3 regions of the Cohnella abietis genome follow, and region 1 is predicted to be linked to each of the others. Evidence: riboswitches for the same ligand, from Rfam matches in the RefSeq annotation. Region 1 holds a riboswitch; each other region holds the start of a gene.
What was found. Region 1 has a riboswitch for cobalamin ahead of KCTCHS21_RS03350 (DUF4430 domain-containing protein). Riboswitches for the same ligand answer to the same signal wherever they lie in the genome.
Positions count from the first base shown of each region.

Region 2: another riboswitch for cobalamin. It lies ahead of metE (5-methyltetrahydropteroyltriglutamate--homocysteine S-methyltransferase); the one in region 1 lies ahead of KCTCHS21_RS03350 (DUF4430 domain-containing protein).
Region 3: another riboswitch for cobalamin. It lies ahead of KCTCHS21_RS00960 (S-layer homology domain-containing protein); the one in region 1 lies ahead of KCTCHS21_RS03350 (DUF4430 domain-containing protein).

Region 1 covers NZ_AP019400.1:820,773-824,055, reverse strand. The annotation lists gene KCTCHS21_RS03350 (DUF4430 domain-containing protein) at 1-1,331, opposite strand, end outside; cobalamin riboswitch at 1,485-1,670, opposite strand; gene KCTCHS21_RS03345 (RNA polymerase sigma factor) at 2,155-2,724, shown strand; gene KCTCHS21_RS03340 (hypothetical protein) at 2,699-3,283, shown strand, end outside.
Region 2 covers NZ_AP019400.1:1,890,855-1,894,137, forward strand. The annotation lists gene metE (5-methyltetrahydropteroyltriglutamate--homocysteine S-methyltransferase) at 1-1,855, opposite strand, end outside; cobalamin riboswitch at 2,094-2,224, opposite strand; gene KCTCHS21_RS07795 (ribonucleotide-diphosphate reductase subunit beta) at 2,390-3,283, opposite strand, start outside.
Region 3 covers NZ_AP019400.1:209,303-212,585, reverse strand. The annotation lists gene KCTCHS21_RS00960 (S-layer homology domain-containing protein) at 1-1,900, opposite strand, end outside; cobalamin riboswitch at 2,166-2,353, opposite strand; gene motA (flagellar motor stator protein MotA) at 2,540-3,283, shown strand, end outside.

The DNA.
Region 1 (3,283 bases):
TCTAAATCAGCATTCCATCCTGAATTACCGGCTTTAAGGTTCAATTGACGGAATGAAAATGTTTGGTTCAGCTCCGTCGTTACTGTTAACTTGCCTCCACCAATAGAGTTTCCGCTAGCGTCAATCCCTTTATAGCTATAGACTCCGGCAGATAAAGAAGATTTATATACTCTATAAGTGCCCGCTTCACCATCGCCGATATCCACGAGCTGATTTTTGGAATTATACAGCTCTAATTTAGTGGTTTTAGGTGCTACCGTAAACGTAATATTATATTTCGGTTGAGTTCCCTCTTCTAATAGGCCTTGTTTCTTGGCTTGATTAAAGGCCGTTTGAGCTTGATCAAGCGCCAATACCTTTGCGTCCACCTCTTCTTGTGAGGCATTAGAATTAAAGACTAACTGTTGAGCCGATACAATTACTTCGACCAATGCGTCAAAGTCTGCTTTTACAACCCAATAATCCATTGTGCTTACATCGTACCCGTCAATACTTACCTTAGCAGAAGCTTTGTTAATCTCCGCCGCTTCTATAGAGGCTACCAATTCAGCCGTATTCAGTTCAACGCTCTCACCCAATGCTCCAACCAAAGCTTTCAGTGCAGTGTTAACGACAGACTGGCTGCTTTCCATATTCTTGAGTGCATTATAAGCGTTATTGTAAGCTGACTGAACAGCTACATCAGCAAGAATTTCTGTTTTATGTGTGCTGCTGTTGATCTCTGCTACTTTTTTAGTTAATGCATCCTTATTGGCAGTCTCAATAAGCTTGCTATGACTTTCTGAGTTTTCCCCTAAGTCTGCCCCCAGCCCGAAGAGCGTGTATTGCCAACGAATGACATCGCCGTTTTCAACAAATTTTGCCGAAGAGCCGACATTCGGGAAGGAATTGTTGACAGCAAACATCCATCCCGAATTGGTGTAGTAATCAAATTGGCCTAACCAATCCTTATCAGTTCGATCGCCGACTTTCCCTCCAAGAGCTTGCAAGATATAAGAAGGGATATTTACTGCTCCTGCGCCCGGATCGTATACGCTAGACAAATAAAAGCTATTCTCTACGTTGCCTACACTCTGGTAGCGACCTTCTCCCAAGAGCTCTGAAATAACGGCTGCAGCATTGTCTCCTTCCTGAAAAGGAACAAGAACTGGCTCAATAAAGTAGCCTTGTCCCAATGTGAATTTCTCAACAGATACCGTTACATATCCCTTGGTGCCCTCGGCACTTGAAATGTCCCCTGCTGCCATCGCAGATGTTGGGCTGAACACTGAAAACATCATCAGTAATGCCAAGTATAAGGCCATGTATTTTTTCCATGTTTTTTGTAGCAAAATGATCCATCTCCTAAATCTTGATATATTTTTGTAGAACAAAAAGACACCTCTCACTAGTCATTGTGAAAGGTGTTTTACAAACGGATATAAGGACAAACCAATGCCCATATAAATGCACAGTTAAACATCTCTCCTCTCATCCTCGTGAAATCGTAGAAAAAGTAAATGGCATGTATCCTGGCTTAGCTTCATCGTATGACTAACTCCTTCCCGTATATTAAATACAGTGGAAACACGTTAGCATACTCAGCATTACAGTGGCGGGACCGCGTCAGATTTGCACTGATCTTCCATTCTTAGCTATGTAAACATAGCGCCATGTACCTAAGTATATGAAGTTGTAATTTAATACTGCCGACTATACCATTGGTTTTCCCATTTCTACCATCAATAGTATTATGAAACTTAAGTAATACTATTGGGTCGCTCATAGAAGATTACCCCATTTCACAATGATGTGCAATCGTTAGTTACTGAGGAAAAAGTGAAGAATCAGCGCTCCGGTTCTATTGTGGGTAAGCATTGTCCATGTTCTACCAGCATATGCAGTTTTTATAACGCTAATGACAGAAGCTGTAGTTAATCGTCATGCGTGGGCACAAGCAATTACTAGTGTTATTTAACTCTAGATAACTATATAATAAATTTCCTTCGACCCCATAGTGCAGTACTACTAAAGAGAATTTGTTTTCAAAATCAACTTTTGAAAAGTCATTAAGATTGTAGGCGACCACGCTCAACCAAACCAAATAAAACTTTTCCCAATCCTATTACGCATATATGTTGTGAGCAGTACTTCGCTACGGAAGTGAGAGGTGTTATGGATACAGAGTCTACATGGATTAAGCAAATTAAGCTGAAATCTAGTCAGGGTGCAGCCGATGCACTCGTTTCCAGTTACTATAAGCAGATTTACGCCTATGTCTACAAACAGACGATGAACAAAGAAATAGCTATGGATTTGACGCAGGAAATATTCATTAATATGCTGCAATCTCTTCCTCACTTTGATGGAAAACGGGCCTCATTCCGTACCTGGCTGTACAAAATAGCAACGAATCGAATTATCGATTACTATCGCTCCAAAGCTTATAAAATCAGCCGTGCCTCTGTAACCTTAGAGGATGAATTGATCGGTACAGTAGATTTCACGCTAATGGTCGAGAACAAACAGCAGGTTGAGGATATTGTCGCTGTAGTCAACCAAATGGACGTATCTGCCCAGCAAATATTCAGGCTGAAATTTTTTGCGGAATATACGTTTGTGGAAATATCTGCACTTCTGCAGTTCTCTGAGTCCACAGTAAAAACAAAGTACTATTCCATGATCAAAAAGATCAAAAAAAGTCTGGAGGCGGATACCCATGGATCGAGAGCCATTCACGATTGATTTTCCGGATGACAGCATCATCGAAGCACAAATCAAAATCATAGTAAAAGAAGGTTTAGTCGCTCAAGAGTCCTTCTACTCCTATCTCATAAACATGTATAGGCAGCTCGGCTTCAAATATTTGTTCCGCGATATAACGGAAATTATTTTCGCCCTTTCACTAGGCTTCTTTGTACTCTTATTCGTAGCCTTTGAAGCCCATTATAATCCGGCGATTACAAGTGATTTTGTTTACGCTTATATTTTTATTCTCTCTCCCTTGCTGTATCTGTTAACCTCAGTGCTCTTCTTTATCCAAAAAAAGAATAGGGTTAACTACGAGGTGGAAATGGTGTGCAAGTACAACGTGTACCAGCTAGCCGCTTTCCGCATGCTTGCATTTAGCCTAATTTGCATGATCTTGAATGCCGCTTTGATTTATTTCATCACCGTTTCCTTTCAGCAGATCAGCTTCTTCTATGCATTAATGGTATCGACCACATCGTTATTTTTATTTTCAACAGCCTTCTTATATATGATTATCCGGATTTCATCAACCATCGCCAAATATGGCCTAACC
Region 2 (3,283 bases), 1.1 Mb from region 1:
CAATTTCACGAAGTGCAGGCTCATCAACCTGGATCATACCAATGCCAGCAGCCTCTAAACGCAATACTTCCGCATCAAGCGCGCGAGCGATTTGATCTGCGATTTCCTTAGGGGAAATATCGTCGCGGTAGAATGACCATGCAAGCATAGTAATTGGACCAGTAAGCATACCTTTAACTGGGCGATCAGTTAAGGATTGAGCGTACAGTGTGTCTTCGAGAGTCATTGCACCGCGGTCCATAACGTCTCCGTAAATAACAGGAGGCTTAACGCAACGTGAGCCGTAGGATTGAACCCAGCCGTTAGTCGTGAAGTGATAGCCATCCAGCAAGTGGGCAAAATGCTCAACCATGTCCGTACGCTCAAACTCACCATGAACAAGGACATCAATACCGTATTCCTCTTGACGACGTATCCACAGCTCGGTACGTTCTTGGAGCAATTGACGGTAAGCATCATCGCTCAGCTTGCCGCGACGCCATTCCAGCCGTGCTTTACGAATGTCCGCTGTTTGTGGAAGACTTCCAATCGTCGTTGTAGGGAGAAGAGGAAGCTTGAAACGTGAAAGCTGCAATGCATGACGTTCCGCGAAAGGAGAGCGTTCAGCGATGCTTTCTTCGCTTGAGCCTTGAGCTGCTGCACGATGACGAGCAGGATGACTACGAAGCGCTGCTAATGCGATACGGTTTTCTTCTAGGCGAGCAGGCAATGCTGTAGCTGCTCCACCATTCAAGCGAGCTTCCAACGCTTCGCTTAGTGCTACAACTTCTTCCAGCTTCTGGTCAGCGAATGCCAAAGCACCACGTACAACTGCATCGCCGCTAACTTCTACATTCACCGATACTGGGGAGTGTAGCAAGCTGGATGAAGGCTGAATGATCAGCTGTTCTGCTGGAATAAGAGAAGCTAATTCTTCAAGCAGGCCGAGAGCTTGATCTGGATCAACGCGCCAGATGCTGCGTCCGTTAACAACGCCGGCTCCGAGCTTCTTGCCTTTAGTCCAACCGAATTTCTTGATAGCATCTAAGTTATCAATTTTGCCCCGAACAAAGTCTAGTCCAATTCCATCGACTGGAAGGGAGAAGACAGCTTCAGGATGCTCAACCGCTCCAAAATACGTTTGCAGGTGAATAAGCAGCTTTGGATTAGAGGATTTCAGAGCGCCGTAGATCTCAGTGAGCAACGCCAAATGCTCTTCAGGAACATCGGTAACGAGCGAAGGCTCATCAATCTGAACCCAGCCAGCTCCTGCTTTAGCCAATTCCTCAAGCACAGTATTGTAAGCAGGGATAAACGAACGAACGAGCTCCGCAAAATTCTCGGAAGACACGCCTTTAGCCAATCGAACTAAAGTGTAAGGCCCGATAAGTACGGGACGAGTGAGTAATCCAGCTTCGCGTTTTGCTTCTGTAAAAGCATCCAACCAAGGATTGAATACAAGCTTTGGCTTTGGTTGTCCAGCAAGCTCAGGCACAAGGTAATGATAGTTTGTATCAAACCATTTTGTCATTTCGCATGCTGGTGCACCCTCGATGCCACGAGCCATTGCAAAATAAACAGCCAATGAATCGTTGGCACCCAAATGACGGAATCTGTCAGGAATTAAATCAAAGGCAGCAACGTGGTCGAGTACGGAATCGTACAATGTGAAATCACCGGATGGTACCCATGCAACGCCAGATTTTTTCTGTCTGAGTAATCTACGGATACGTAATTCCCGAATTTCTTTTTGAAAGCTTTCTTCGTCACGCTTACCGCCCCAGAATTCCTCAAGTAGCTTTTTCCATTCACGGTTTTCGCCGATACGTGGGTAGCCTACACCTGCTGTCGAGATTATTGCCATTGCAGTGTCCACATCCTTCAATTTTTTTCAACCTTTTTGCCAAACGCTTAGAATAAGCGGCTCTCGCCGCCCGGGGGATGGAGGATGAACGTTTATGTCGCAGGTTATTCAGAACGAACATGGTGTAACTTTGGATCTGAATAATCAAAAAAGCATGTTTCCCCTTTTTTATGGATAGATAAAAAAGGCAAACATGCTTGTGCATAATGCATTACATGCGCCGGATCATCCCTATCTACCGTAGGTTCCTTGGCTTTCCAAAACAATGGCAGGTATCTCTGGCTACGAATGATTAGCTAATCATTCGATACAGTGGCGGGACCGCGTCGGAATTGCACCGACTTCCCTATTAAGTCGCACACCGCTTGCTTGAGCTATTGCTACTAAGCAAACTGCGACGCCGTTGTTTCTACGTATGAGGTTGTTACATTAACTATACAGGATTTTTCGTCTAATATCTATACATTTTTGTGAATAAAAATTCAAATTATTAAAAAACCCTCAGAGCTAAAGAATAAACGCTCGGAGGGTTGGTAATCTTTTGTTCTACAGGTCGCCCCAATTTAAGTTGGATGATTTACTGTAGTTCGTAACCTTTTGCTCGAAGAAATCTGTTTTCATACCATTCATATTACTAAAGCTCTCTACCCAACGCATAGGATGCTCCGTAATTTCCGGATATAGAATTTCTAAACCAAGCATTTTAAGACGCTCATTGGACAAATATTTGATGTAGCTATCAATGATATCAGCTGTTAGACCGGGGATTTCGTTGTTCGTAATGGATTGGCCCCAAGAGATTTCTGTTTCTACAGCTGTTTTCATCATTTGACGCAGTTCCTCAATGAACTCGGCAGTGAACAATTCTGGATTTTCCTTACGGATTTCCCGGAAAATATTTTGGAACAACGCCAAGTGTGTCAATTCATCGCGCTGGATGTATTTGATTTCTGACACGGTTCCGAGCATCTTGCCTTGTCGGCCTAAAGCGTAGAAGAAGCTAAAGCCGCTATAGAAATAAATGCCTTCTAGAATGTAGTTGGCCATAATGGTTTTGAGCAGATTGCGGTGGGAGGAGTCGGCAATGAAATTCTCATATAGATCGGTAATGAACCTATTACGAGCTAGTAGCCTCTCATCATTACGCCATAGATTATAAATTTCATCACGCGCTTCCGCTGAGCAGACGCTATCTAGAATATAGCTGTAGCTCTGACTATGAACGGCCTCCTGAAAGGTCTGAACCGTAAGGCATAGATTTACTTCAGGAGCGGTGACATACTCATTTACGTTTGGTAAGTTCGCTGTTTGAAGCGAATCAAGAAAAATAAGGAAACTGATGATACGGTCGTAGCTTTTGCGTTCCGCTTCGGATAACAGCTTATAATCCTTTGCGTCTTGAGCAAGAGGAATTTCCTCGGGTATCCAGAAATTGTTCAT
Region 3 (3,283 bases), 610 kb from region 1:
CTAACAGGAATGTGCCTACTCCCTCACCCGGAATGACCCACGAGCCGTCTCGTACTACAGCGAACAACCAGCCATCGTAGCCGCCGTATTTTTTGGCAGTAATGCCACCAATGGATTCAATATATTTACCGTATTTGGAATCTACAACCTCGTACTTAACACCGTTAGCCTTTAGAAGCTGTTCTATCGCTTCCAATGCTGTTCCGCCTTGAGCATACCCGGAAGCTAATACCCCAGCATCCCCTTCAATACGTACGAGTGCTTTTTTGAAATAGGAAGCGACTTGAATATTGGATGTCCATGATAAGTAAGTAGGTACAGCGTCACTGCGATAGCCGTCTACAGTCAAGCTGTAGGATCCAGCCTTCGGTGCCTTCAGCTCTGCTTTGCCATCCTTATCCGTTGTAACTGTTTGTCCGCCTACTTTAACCTGAGCACCCTCAGCGGCACTGACGATCAACTTGCCAGAGTCCCAATCAAAGGTTTCCTTCTCCACCTTCACGATGGCAGGTTGTCCCTCACGGAGAGCTGCTGGCTCGAGCTTCACGGAGTGGATAAGCGCCGTTTCCATGCTGCCATAGTAAACAGAAAGCTCATCACCTGCTTGAAGAGCGAAGGAGCTCATGCCTTCCCCAATTGTCACCCATGCGCCATCGCGTTTGACCGCGTACAGCCAGCCGTCATATACGCCAAATTTATCATTTTCCAAGTCCGCTACCGAAATTAGAAGAGGTCCGTACTTCGGATCACGTTCTACAGCATAAGTAACATTGGAGCCATTAAGCACATTGACTAATGCTTCTAGTGCCGTCTTACCTGTTACAGAACCCGTTGCAAGGATACCTGATATACCGTTAACGGTAACATTTGTTTTCGTTGCTGAATTGACTCCCGAATACAGGCTTGGAAGTCCATCCATCCAACGCTCAACTGCTGTTAATCCAAGCAACGCGTTGAACGTCGCCATAGCATCGGCTTTACCTGCTGCTACGTGCGAGAACTGACCATCCTTCAAGCGATATTCTAACAGTCTTGCAAGAGTTGATTTGCCGTTCTTCACGAACCTCGAATCATCTACAGGATTAATCCCAAGAGAAGTAAGGGCAATAAGCACCTGCGCAGAGCTTTCACTGGATTCCGTTGGATTGCCGAAACCACCTGTATCCCGCTGAGCATTCGATAACCAAACAATAGCTTCATCTATAGTACCAGTAACATCTTTATTATCCTTATAAGGAGCAAGAGCAGTCAGTACCATTCCTGTAATATCAACATCGCTCTTACCTGTGCCAAGAGACCAGCCGCCATCGGTGTTACGATGATCGACCAACCATTTAATTAGATTATCTCTTGACCAAGTGTCTTTCGCTCCTGGCTGATAGCCTGCTGCATCTAGCGCGAGAAGAGCAAAAGCTGGCGCATTAATGCCCTGTGCTGTCAGCTTCTCGAAGTTAGCGATCTTGCTAAGTAAGTTAACCTTACCCGCTCCTACCTTGCTAGCATCGCCTCCATTAGCATTAATAGCCAATGCAACGCGTGCGTAGTCCGTTACTAACCGAAGCTTGCCACTATCTACGCTTTTATTTGCCTCAGGTAAATAACGGCTGGATACATCCTTTCCTGAACGAGCAAGACCGAAAGCATCCCAGTCACCAATCGGATTTGATTTGCTCAGAAGGGTCTGTAAGGAAGTAACCGCTTGACCCACTTGCTCTCTAGTAGGAGCAGAAGCTACTACAGCTGTCTCTTTCGTTGTTGTTTCAGCTGCTGCATCCGCAGCCTGTGCTTGATTCGCCCATGTACCTAATGATAATTGCAGCAACAATACCAATGCCAAGCCGCTACGCAGCCATGCCTTCCAGCTTGCTCTTGAACCTGATTTCGCTTCCCCGTACATCATTCCACACTCCTCTTCGAATGTCTCCGCCTTGCAGCGAAGGTTAACCTACTCTTACCTGAATACGCGCAACAAAAAAACATCTCCCCCACTGGAAAGATGTCTGCGTGATGGCTCCAGAGCTCACGCGCGCACTTGCGCGATGGCCATTCGCCCGATAACGGGAAAGAATGAGCCTTATACTCTGCCGCGGTACTCTAGTAGCCCAATAGCTCAAGATAGTCCCGCAATATGCCGCCACACCTCCCCTATTCCTCGTAGGATAATCGGGTGCTTGTCAAAACAGGTAGGTTTCCTGGCTCATGGATCTTCACTCCTCGGGCCTTCCCGCAAAGGTCCTTCGACCTTTCAGTGGCTTTTCCGATTGGCTCCCCATTGACAGTGGCGGGACCGCGCCGGAGTTATACCGGACTTCCCTATTAAGCTCTTGCGAGCACCTGTTTTCCGCCTTATTCACTTGTGTAGCCATCTTAACATGCAGGCTAGGGGCTGTCTATTGGATAAGCTTGTTATGAATTTGTGAAAAACACCAATATCCTCTAAAGCTTTGGCAAGCAGATGTCGATAAACCTATTATCGTGTCGGTTGTGAGAGTAAACTCCTAATCCGTACATAACAATCTTCCATATGCCGGGGTGTACGATGAAAAATTCAACTATTATTGGTTTGTTTCTAGGTTTTTTCTCTCTGATATTCGGAATGATTCTTAAAAAAGCACCACTCGCAAGCTTGGTCACCAATCCGGCTGCTTATGTCATCATCCTCGTCGGAACGGTTGCATCCGTCATGGTCGCTTTTCCTATGTCGGAGCTTGCTAAGGTTCCCAAGCTATTTAAGCTAATATTTGCAGAGCCAAAGCTACTCCCACGACAACAACTGATTAGCATGTTCATGGAATGGGCAACGATTACCCGCCGTGAGGGCTTGCTCGCACTCGAAGCCCGTGTAGACGAAATCGAAGATAACTTCCTTAAAAGCGGCATGCGCATGATTATTGACGGCAATGATCAAGATTTCGTACGGGATGTTCTACTAGAAGATATCTCAGCAACAGAAGAGCGCCATCGTGGCGGAGCACTCATCTTCTCCCAAGCAGGGATGTATGCACCGACACTCGGGGTACTAGGAGCGGTTATCGGACTTATCGCAGCCCTAGGAAATCTAGCCGAGATGGAGAAGCTCGCCCATGCTGTAGCCGCAGCTTTTATCGCAACCCTGCTCGGGATATTTACCGGTTACGTTATGTGGCATCCTATTGCCAACAAGCTTAAGCGTCTCTCCAAGCGTGAGGTTGATCTTAAGCTCATGATGGTTGAAGGTCTGCTCTCTATCCAATCAGGCGTATCAACTATTGCAATTCAACAAAAACTTCTAGTGTTCCTCACA